One region of the Streptomyces sp. NPDC054847 genome, then DNA from elsewhere that is predicted to be linked to it. Evidence: riboswitches for the same ligand, from Rfam matches in the RefSeq annotation. Region 1 holds a riboswitch; the other holds the start of a gene.

Region 1 (5,966 bases):
CGTGCTCCTCAACAACGGCGCGCGATGGAGGCCGGAACGCCCCGACGACCGTGTCCGGGTGGAGATCTCCGACGACATCCGGGGGGTGGGAGCGGCCAAGCGCCGCGCCTGTGAATTGGCACGCGGAGAGATCCTCGTCGAGCTCGATCACGACGACCTGCTGGCAAAGGACTGCCTGGCGGAACTGGCGACGGCCTTCGACGAGAACCCCGACATCGTCTTCGTATACAGCCACACCGCTCAGATCGCCGAGGACGGAAGCCGTGACGACACGCGCTTCAACGAGGCGCACGGCTGGCAGTACGAGGAGGTGGAGGTCGACGGTCGCCGACTCTTGCAATCCATCGCCATGGCACCGGCGCCGCACAACGTGTCGTACATCTGGTACGCCCCCAACCATGTGCGAGCGTTCCGTAAGGACACCTACGAGCAGGTCGGTGGGTACGATGCGACACGCACGGTGCTGGACGACCAGGACTTGATGTGCCGGCTTTTCCAGGCGGGTGACTTCCACCGGATCCCTCGCTGCTTGTACCTGCAGCGGCTGCATCCCCACAACACACAGCGCGACACCGAGGTCAACGCGCATATCCAGCGTGAGACCGTCGCCCTGTACGACAAATACATCGAGGCCAACGCACTCGCCTGGACCAAGCGGCGTGGGCTGCTCGCGCTGGACCTCGGCGCGGCGCACCGCAAGGCACCCGGCTATCTGGGAGTGGACCAGTACCCCAGGGACGGCGTGGACATCGTTGCGAGGCTGCCTGAGCCACTGGATCTGCCCGACAACTCTGTCGGCCTGCTCCGCGCCGTGGACTTCCTGGAGCACGTACCGGCGAAGATTCCACTGATCAACGAGCTGTATCGCCTGCTGGCGCCCGGTGGCATGCTCCTTACCCAGACTCCCAGCTCGGACGGCCGGGGGGCCTACCAGGACCCGACGCATGTCGCGTATTACAACGAGAACTCGTTCTGGTACTACACCGACAACCAATACCGCGCCTTCGTGCCGGAGATCCAGGCCCGGTTCCAGCGATCACGGTTGGTCACCTACTACCCGACCGACTGGCACTCCAAGAACCACATCTCCTACGTGCAGGCCAACCTGATCGCCATGAAGGACGGCGCAGAACGGTGCGGTGGTCCACTGCTGGTGTGATGGGGGCGCTCCTCACGACGGGTACGGCCGGTGGCCGTGGCAGACGACCATGGATGTCGCCGGCCGGCGGCCCGCTCGTGTGCGTGGCCGCCCCCCACTCGCCCCACGATGGGCCCGTCGGTGACGAGCTCCGGATCTGTTGCGGCGGGCGCGCGGCGCGGCGAGGGTGGCGCGCCGTTCCTCCCGGCGATCCATCGGTCCGTCTGCGCCGGCTGTTGCTCCTGAACGCGGCGGAGGGATCAGAGGAGAGCGAGACGAGACACATCGGACACGTGTTCGATTCTATAGCGGGTGTGCGCCAGCTGGACAACACCGCGAGTGTCCTGTCGCTTTGAAGGGGGCTGCGGCGTCCTTCGCCGCGACTGACATCCCGGCGGCGACAGCACGTGGGCCCGGACCGGTCAGCCAAGCCGAGGCCAGCAGGGCACGGGAATCCGTCTGCGACACTGGATGAACCATGCCCAAGCCAGGAGAACTCACCTTCGTCGCGCCCCGCGGAGCCAAGAAGCCCCCGCGGCACCTCGCCGACCTCACGCCCGCCGAGCGCAAGGACGCCGTCGCCGCGATCGGCGAGAAGCCGTTCCGCGCCAAGCAGCTGTCCCAGCACTACTTCGCGCGGTACGCCCACGACCCCGCCCAGTGGACCGACATCCCGGCGGCCGCCCGGGAGAAGCTCGCCACCGAGCTGCTGCCGGATCTGATGTCCGTGGTGCGGCACATCTCGTGCGACGACGACACCACCCGCAAGACGCTGTGGCGTCTGCACGACGGCACGCTGGTCGAGTCGGTGCTGATGCGCTACCCGGACCGGGTCACCATGTGCATCTCGTCGCAGGCCGGGTGCGGGATGAACTGCCCCTTCTGCGCCACTGGGCAGGCCGGTCTCGACCGGAACCTGTCGACCGCCGAGATCGTGCACCAGATCGTCGACGGCATGCGCGCCCTGCGCGACGGCGAGGTGCCCGGAGGGCCGGCCCGGCTGTCCAACATCGTCTTCATGGGCATGGGCGAGCCGCTCGCCAACTACAAGCGGGTCGTCGGAGCCATCCGCCGGCTCACCGACCCCGAGCCGGACGGTCTGGGTCTCTCGCAGCGCGGGATCACGGTCTCGACCGTCGGCCTGGTGCCGGCGATGCTCCGCTTCGCGGACGAGGGCTTCAAGTGCCGCCTCGCGGTGTCGCTGCACGCCCCGGACGACGAGCTGCGCGACACCCTGGTCCCGGTCAACACCCGCTGGAAGGTGCGCGAGGTCCTCGACGCCGCCTGGGAGTACGCGGAGAAGTCGGGCCGCCGGATCTCCATCGAGTACGCGCTGATCCGCGACATCAACGACCAGGCCTGGCGCGGTGACCTCCTCGGCCGGCTGCTGAAGGGCAAGAGGGTTCATGTGAACCTGATCCCGCTCAACCCGACGCCCGGTTCGAAGTGGACGGCCTCGCGACCCGAGGACGAGAAGGCGTTCGTGGAGGCCATCGCCGCTCATGGTGTGCCTGTCACCGTCCGGGACACCCGAGGCCAGGAGATCGACGGCGCCTGCGGGCAGCTGGCGGCGCAGGAGCGGTGACCCGCAGGGCCGTCGGCCGTGGCTGATACTGTGCCCTGTGCGTTCGCACAATTGAACAACGAAACATTCCGACAGGGGAGCGCACCACAGCGCTGAGAGTGCGGCGAGGCCTTCACGGCCACGGGCCGCAGACCCTCGGACCTGATCCGGGTCATACCGGCGTAGGGAGTCAGCAACATCATGAACAGCCAGCTTCGGCGTGCCGTCCGCACGGCACTCGTCGGCGCCGTCGGCGTCTGCGTACTCGCGGCGTGCGGCGGGGAGTCCAAGGACAAGGACGCGTCCGGCGGGGCGAGCGGCCCGAAGACCGTGACGCTCGTCAGCCATGATTCCTTCGCGGCGTCCGATGCCGTGCTGAAGGAGTTCACCGCGCGGACCGGATACACGGTCAAGGTGCTCAAGAGCGGCGACGCCGGCACGGCGCTCAACAAGGAGATCCTCACCAAGGGCTCCCCGCAGGGCGACGTCTTCTTCGGCGTGGACAACACCCTGCTGTCCCGCGCGCTCGACAACGACCTCTTCACGCCCTACGAGGCCAAGGGCCTCGACCAGGTCGCGCAGGAGGTCCGGCTCGACGAGGGCAAGCACCGCGTGACGCCCGTCGACACCGGCGACATCTGCGTCAACTACGACAAGAAGTTCTTCGCCGACAAGAAGCTCGCGCCGCCGCGGACCTTCGCCGACCTCGCGAAGCCCGAGTACAAGAACATGCTGGTCGTCGAGAACGCCGCCACATCCTCTCCCGGCCTCGGCTTCCTGCTCGGCACCATCGGCGAGTACGGCGAGTCGGGCTGGCAGGGCTACTGGAACAAGCTCAAGGACAACGGCGTCAAGGTCGTCGACGGCTGGGAGCAGGCGTACAACGAGGAGTTCTCCGGCTCCGCCGGCGGCAAGAAGGCCAAGGCCGACCGCCCGCTCGTCGTCTCGTACGCCTCCAGCCCGCCGGTCGAGGTCCTCTACTCCGAGCCGCAGCCCGCGGAGGCGCCCACCGGCGTGGCCACCGGCACCTGCTTCCGGCAGATCGAGTTCGCGGGCCTGCTGACGGGCGCGAAGAACGAGGCGGGCGGCAAGGCGCTGCTGGACTTCCTGATCAGCAAGAAGTTCCAGGAGGACATGCCGCTCAACATGTTCGTCAACCCGGTCGTCAAGGACGCGAAGCTGCCCGAGCTGTTCACCAAGCACGGCGCGGTGGTCGAGAAGCCCGAGACCGTCGCCGCGGACACCATCGCGAAGAACCGTGAGCAGTGGGTCCGGTCGTGGTCCTCGCTCGTCGTGAAGTAGGCACATCCCTGCGCGGGAACGCGGCACGGTTCGGCCTGATGGCCGGTCCGGTCGCGTTCTTCGGGCTCTTCTTCGCCTACCCCGTCGCGGCGATCGTCGGACGCGGCCTCCACGCCGAGGGAGCCTGGCAGTTCGGCCGGTTCTGCGAGGTGCTCGGCCGGTCGGACATCCGCGACGTGCTGTGGTTCACCACCTGGCAGGCGCTGGCGTCCACGGCACTGACCCTGCTGATCGCGCTGCCCGGCGCGTATGTCTTCGCCCGGCTCGACTTTCCCGGGAAGCGGCTGCTGCGCGCGGTGGTCACCGTGCCGTTCGTGCTGCCGACCGTCGTCGTCGGTACGGCGTTCCTGGCCCTGCTGGGGCGCGGCGGACTCCTCGACGAACTGTGGGGGATCCGGCTGGACACCACGGTGTGGGCGATCCTCCTCGCGCATGTCTTCTTCAACTACGCCGTCGTCGTCCGCACCGTCGGCGGTCTGTGGTCGCAGCTCGACCCCCGCCAGGAGGAGGCCGCCCGGGTGCTGGGGGCGGGCCGCCTCGCCGCCTGGCGGCGGGTGACGCTGCCCGCGCTGGTGCCCTCGCTCGCCGCGGCCGCCCTCATGGTCTTCCTCTTCACCTTCACCTCCTTCGGTGTCGTGCAGATCCTCGGCGGCCCCACCTTCTCCACCCTCGAGGTGGAGATCTACCGGCAGACCGCCGAGTTCCTGGACCTGTCGACGGCGGCCGTGCTGACGCTGGTGCAGTTCCTGGCTGTCGGCGTGGTCCTGGCCGTGCACGCCTGGACGGTGCGGCGGCGGGAGAGCGCGCTGCGGCTCGTCGATCCGGCGCGCACCGCGCGACGGCCGCGCGGCGCTGTTCAGTGGCTGCTGCTCGGCGGCGTCCTGACCACGGTGGTGGTGCTGCTCCTGGCGCCGCTCGCGGTGCTGGTCGAGCGTTCCTTCGACACCCCGGCCGGCTACGGGTTCGGCTACTACCGGGAACTCGGCACCGTGGACCCGTCCGGCGGCGCGTTCCTCGTGCCGCCGATCGAAGCCGTCTGGAACTCCCTCCGCTACGCCCTGGCCGCGACCGCCATCTCGGTAGCCGTCGGCGGTCTCGCCGCGGCCGCCCTCACCCGTCGGGCGGGCAGGCTCGTCCGGGGCTTCGACGCACTGCTCATGCTGCCGCTCGGCGTCTCCGCCGTGACCGTCGGCTTCGGCTTCCTCATCACCCTCGACGAACCGCCGCTGGACCTGCGGGCCTCGTGGATCCTGGTGCCCCTCGCCCAGGCGCTGGTCGGCGTGCCCTTCGTGGTCCGCACCATGCTGCCCGTGCTGCGCGCCGTGGACGAACGCCTGCGGGAGGCGGCCGCGGTCCTCGGCGCGTCCCCGCTGCGGGCCTGGCGCGAGGTCGATCTGCCGCTGGTGCGCAGGGCGCTGGCGGTGGCCGCCGGTTTCGCGTTCGCCGTCTCCCTCGGCGAGTTCGGCGCCACTGTCTTCATCGCCCGTCCTGACAACCCGACGCTGCCGGTGGCGGTCGCACGGCTGCTCGGACGGCCCGGGGAGCTCAACTACGGGCAGGCGATGGCACTGAGCACCATCCTGATGGTGGTGTGCGCGGCGGCGCTGCTGCTGCTCGAACGCATCCGTACCGAGTCCACCACCGAGGAGTTCTGATGGCGCTGCTGGAACTGGCGGGCGTGACCGTACGGTTCGGGCCGCGCACCGCGCTGGACTCGGTGGACCTCAAGGTCGCCGAGCACGAGATCGTGTGCCTGCTCGGACCGAGCGGCAGTGGCAAGTCGACGCTGCTGCGGGTGGTCGCCGGGCTCCAGGAGGCCGACGCGGGGCGGGTGTTGCTCGGTGGGGCCGACCAGGCGCGCGTACCGGTGCACCGGCGCGGGGTGGGGCTCATGTTCCAGGACCACCAGCTGTTCCCGCAGCGGGACGTCGGCGGCAATGTCGCCTTCGGATTGCGGATGCA
Region 2 (4,399 bases), on a different contig from region 1:
CGCCCCCCGCCCCTCGTGCGGCGACGACGCCACCGCGAAGTGGCGTCGCGGGATCCGGCCCGCGCGGAACGCCAGCCGGCCCGCGTCCACCGCGTGCCGCATCGCCTCCGCCATCAGGACCGGCTCCTGCGCGCGCGTCACCGCCGACGCCAGCATCACCGCCGCGCACCCGAGCTCCATCGCCAGTGCGGCGTCCGACGCCGTGCCGGCGCCCGCGTCCAGGATGACGGGGACGTCCGCCTGCTCGACGATCAACTGGAAGTTGTGCGGGTTGCGGATCCCGAGCCCGGAGCCGATCGGCGAGCCGAGCGGCATGATCGCCGCGCAGCCCACGTCCTGGAGCTTCCGCGCGAGCACCGGGTCGTCGTTCGTGTACGGCAGCACGGTGAAGCCGTCGTCGACGAGCGTCTCCGCCGCGTCGAGCAACTCCACGCCGTCCGGCAGCAGCGTCCGCTCGTCCGCGACGACCTCGAGCTTGATCCAGTCGGTGCCGAGGGCCTCCCGGGCCAGGCGGGCGGTGAGCACAGCCTCGCCCGCGGTGAAACAGCCCGCGGTGTTCGGCAGGACCCGGATGCCGAGCCGGTCCAGGACGGACAGCACGGACCCCTGGACCGTCGGGTCCAGGCGCCGCATCGCGACGGTCGTCAGTTCCGTGCCGCTCGCGACGAGGGACCTCTCGAGCACGTCGAGGCTGGGCGCACCGCCCGTGCCCATGATCAGACGGGAGTCGAAGGTGGTCCCTCCGAGGGTGAAACGGTCGTCGGCCATGGCCGTTCAGCCTCCTTGCACTGCGGTGAGAATCTCGACACGGTCCCCGTCGCCGAGCGGGGTGGCGGCCCATTCGCCGCGCGGGACGACCGCCTCGTTGACGGCCGCGGCGACGCCGGAGGTCGCGGCGGAGAGCGCTGTGACGACCACGTCCAGCGTGATGCCGGCCGCGACGTCCCGGGACTCGCCGTTGACGAGGACGCGGACCCGATCGCCGGCCGCGGCCGAAGCGGCGACCGCGTCGGCGGCCGAGGCACCGACGGGGGCAGCGGCGGAGGCGGCGACAGCGGCGTCGGCGCTGTCGTTCACGGAGGTGTTCATGCGGGCTGCTCCTGAAGGACGGACGAGAAGCGGCGTGGTGAGAAGGGCCGTGCCACTTCGGGGAGTTCACCGTTCGTCAGCGCGTCGGCCAGCACATCGCCGGTGACGGGCGTCAACAGCACGCCGTTGCGGTAGTGCCCGGTGGCCAGAAGCAGTCCGGGCAGTTCGGTGAGGCCCAGCAGCGGCGCGTTGTCGGGGGAGCCGGGGCGCAGTCCCGCCCGGGTCTCCACGAGCGGCAGTTCGGTGATCCCGGGCACCAGCTCGTGCGCGTCGCGCAGCAGTTCGTACACCCCGCCCGCGGTGACCGTCGTGTCCCAGCCGAGCTCCTCGCTGGTCGCGCCCACCACCAGCTCGCCGTCCTCGCGCGGCACGAGGTAGACATGGCTGCCGCGGACCACGGCGCGCACCGTGCGCGACAGGAACGGCGCGTAAGGGCGTGGCACGGTCAGTCGCAGGACCTGGCCCTTCACCGGGCGTACGGGCGGGAGCACGTCCTTCGGTACGCCCTCCAGCCGTCCGCTCATGCTGCCGCCGGCCAGGACGACCTGTCCCGCGGAGATCTCCGTGCCGTCGGCGAGTACCGCCCCGGCCGCCCGGCCGCCCGTCACGAGCAGCCGCTCCGCCCAGCCGCGGCGGAAGTCGACCCCGGCGCGCTCGCAGGCGGCGATCAGGGCCGCGGCCAGCCGGCGAGGGTCGACCTGGTGGTCGCCGTCGACCCGCAGCCCGCCGCGGACGCCGGGGGCCAGCATGGGCTCGAGGCGGCGGCACTCACGGCCGGTGAGCCACTCGGACGTCAGCCCCGACCGGTGCTGGAGGGCGTGCAGTTCACGCAGATGCGCCCGGTCGTCGGCGTCGAGGGCGACGGCGAGCGTGCCGCAGGAGCGGTAGCCGACCCGCCGGCCGGACGTCTCCTCCAGCTCGGCGACGAAGGCCGGATAGCGGTGCGCGGATTCGAGGTTGAGGCCGAGCAGCGTCTGCTCGCCGTAATGCAGTTCGGTGACGGCGGCCAGCATCCCGGCGGCGACCTGCGCGGCCCCGCCGCCCGGTTCCGGGTCGGCCACGGCGACCCGCAGGCCCCGTTGCGCGGTGCGCCAGGCCGTGACCAGGCCGATGATTCCGCCCCCGATGACGAGGACGTCTGGGCTCGGTGTACGAGACATGGGCGTCCAGCCCCTCCCTTCGCCGGCATGACCCGGATCAGGTTCGTACGGTCGGAGGCCGGCCAGCCTCCCTCTCAGCCCGGTACGTCCGGGCTCCCGCGAGTGCCTTACGGTGGCCACCCTAACCGCACGCCCCGACGCGTTGTAAGGGAGCCGCAGCAGTGGCGAAGTCGCTCGACGGACTTGTTCTCTCCCCGGTCGCCGACCAGGCCCCGGGCCAGGTCGGCACCCGGACCCGGTTCACGTACCACGAGGAACGGGGCCGGATCTGGGCCGAGTACGAAGGCGGCGACGTGGTCCGCGGCCATCTTGTGGGCACCAGGGACGGCGACCGGCTGGACTTCCGCTATGTGCAGCTCAAGACGGACGGCGGGACCTCCTCCGGTCACTGCCTCTCCACGGTCGTGGACCTGCCGGACGGCCGGGTGCGGCTGGAGGAGAGCTGGCAGTGGGAGTCCCAGGAGGGCAGCGGGACGAGCGTCGTGGAGGAGCAGGCTTCCTGATCCGCCCCTCCTGACCCCCAGTCAGGTACGTATGGTGTGCGGGTGGACGAACGGCAGCATCAGACGCGGGCGGACGAAGGGCGGCGGACCGAGCCGCGGCGGCGCGTGGTGATCGTCGGCGCGGGCATGGCCGGCGTGCAGACCGCGGTCGCCCTTCGCGAGCAGGGATTCACCGGCACGGTCACCCTGATCGGCGCGGAGCCGCACCAGCCGTACGACAGACCGCCGCTGTCCAAGGCGATCCTGCTCGGCAAGGCGGAGGACTCCGCCTTCGACATCGACTTCGAGGCACTCGGCGTCGAGCTGCGCCTGGGTCTCGAGGTGACCCGGGTGCGGACCGACGCGCACGAGGTCGACACCGCGTCCGGCCCGGTCCCCTACGACGTGCTGGTCCTCGCCACCGGCGCCGAGCCGGTCACCCTGCCGGGCACCGTCGGCGTCCCCGGTGTCCATCTGCTGCGCACGCTCGACGACGCCGCCCGGCTGCGGCCGCTGCTCGTCGAGCAGCACGACATCGTCGTGGTCGGCGCCGGCTGGATCGGCGCCGAGTTCGCGACCGCCGCCCGCGAGGCCGGGTGCCGCGTCACCGTCGTGGAGGCCGCGGGCCGCCCGCTCGCCGGGACCATGCCCGCCGAGGTCGCCGCCCCGATGGCCGCCTGGTACGAGCAGCACGGGGCCGAGCTGATCACCGGCGCCAAGGTGGAAGCCGTCGAGCCGGGAGCCGTCGTCCTGGCCGGAGGGCGCAGGATCCCGGCCGGCGCCGTGGTCGTCGGTATCGGCGCGCGCCCCGCCACCGCCCTGCTGGCGGGCTCCGGCATCGAGCTCGGCCCGGACGGCGCGGTGGTCGCCGACCAGTATCTGCGCGCCTCCGCTCCCGACGTGTACGCCGTCGGGGACTGCGCCTCCTACCCGTCCGGCCGGTACGGCGAGCGGCTGCTCGTCCACCACTGGGACAACGCGCTCCAGGGTCCGCGCACCGTCGCGGCGAACATCCTCGGCGACCAGGAGCCCCGGCCCCCGGCCCCGGAGGCGTACGACCCGGTGCCGTACTTCTGGTCCGAGCAGTTCGGCCGTTTCGTCCAGTACGCGGGCCACCACGGCGCCGCCGACACGCTGCTGTGGCGCGGCAGTCCGGCGGAGGACACCTGGTCCGTGCTGTGGCTGCGCGACGGCGTCCTCGTGGCCCTGCTGACGGTGGGCAGGCCCCGTGATCTGGCACAGGGCCGCAAGCTGATCGTGTCCGGGACCGAGCTGGATCCGGCGCGGGCGGCCGACCCTTCCGTCCCTCTGAAGGCGGCGGCACGGTAGGTCCTGGCTACCGACTGTCGGTCCTGGATGGCAGGCTTGTCCCCGTGACCGAGATTGACGCAAAGATCGATGCCCTCGTCCCCGCCTGGCTCTACCTGCCGGACATCGCGGAAATGCTCGATGTCGAGGTGACGCGCGTGCGGCAGTTGGTCAAGGACGGCCAGCTGATCGCCGTGCGCCGCGGTGAGAACAGGGCGCTCCAGGTGCCTGCCGCCTTCATCGACGGCAACAAGGTGGTCAAGGGCCTGTCCGGGACCCTGACCCTGCTGAGGGACGACGGCTTCACCGACGAAGAGATGCTCGAGTGGCTCTTCACCCCCGACCCGACCCTGCCGGGCA

What was found. Region 1 has a riboswitch for thiamine pyrophosphate ahead of ACWGH4_RS03535 (thiamine ABC transporter substrate-binding protein). Riboswitches for the same ligand answer to the same signal wherever they lie in the genome.
Region 2: another riboswitch for thiamine pyrophosphate. It lies ahead of thiO (glycine oxidase ThiO); the one in region 1 lies ahead of ACWGH4_RS03535 (thiamine ABC transporter substrate-binding protein).

Annotation. Positions count from the first base shown of each region.
Region 1 is NZ_JBSGZJ010000015.1:7,524-13,489, reverse strand. Features, by position in the region: gene ACWGH4_RS03545 (glycosyltransferase) at 1-1,159, shown strand, start outside; gene rlmN (23S rRNA (adenine(2503)-C(2))-methyltransferase RlmN) at 1,617-2,723, shown strand; TPP riboswitch at 2,787-2,908, shown strand; gene ACWGH4_RS03535 (thiamine ABC transporter substrate-binding protein) at 2,904-4,004, shown strand; gene ACWGH4_RS03530 (ABC transporter permease) at 4,043-5,659, shown strand; gene ACWGH4_RS03525 (ABC transporter ATP-binding protein) at 5,659-5,966, shown strand, end outside.
Region 2 is NZ_JBSGZJ010000526.1:115-4,513, reverse strand. Features, by position in the region: gene ACWGH4_RS31565 (thiazole synthase) at 1-768, opposite strand, end outside; gene thiS (sulfur carrier protein ThiS) at 775-1,077, opposite strand; gene thiO (glycine oxidase ThiO) at 1,086-2,249, opposite strand; TPP riboswitch at 2,247-2,359, opposite strand; gene ACWGH4_RS31550 (hypothetical protein) at 2,411-2,752, shown strand; gene ACWGH4_RS31545 (NAD(P)/FAD-dependent oxidoreductase) at 2,879-4,060, shown strand; gene ACWGH4_RS31540 (Rv2175c family DNA-binding protein) at 4,105-4,399, shown strand, end outside.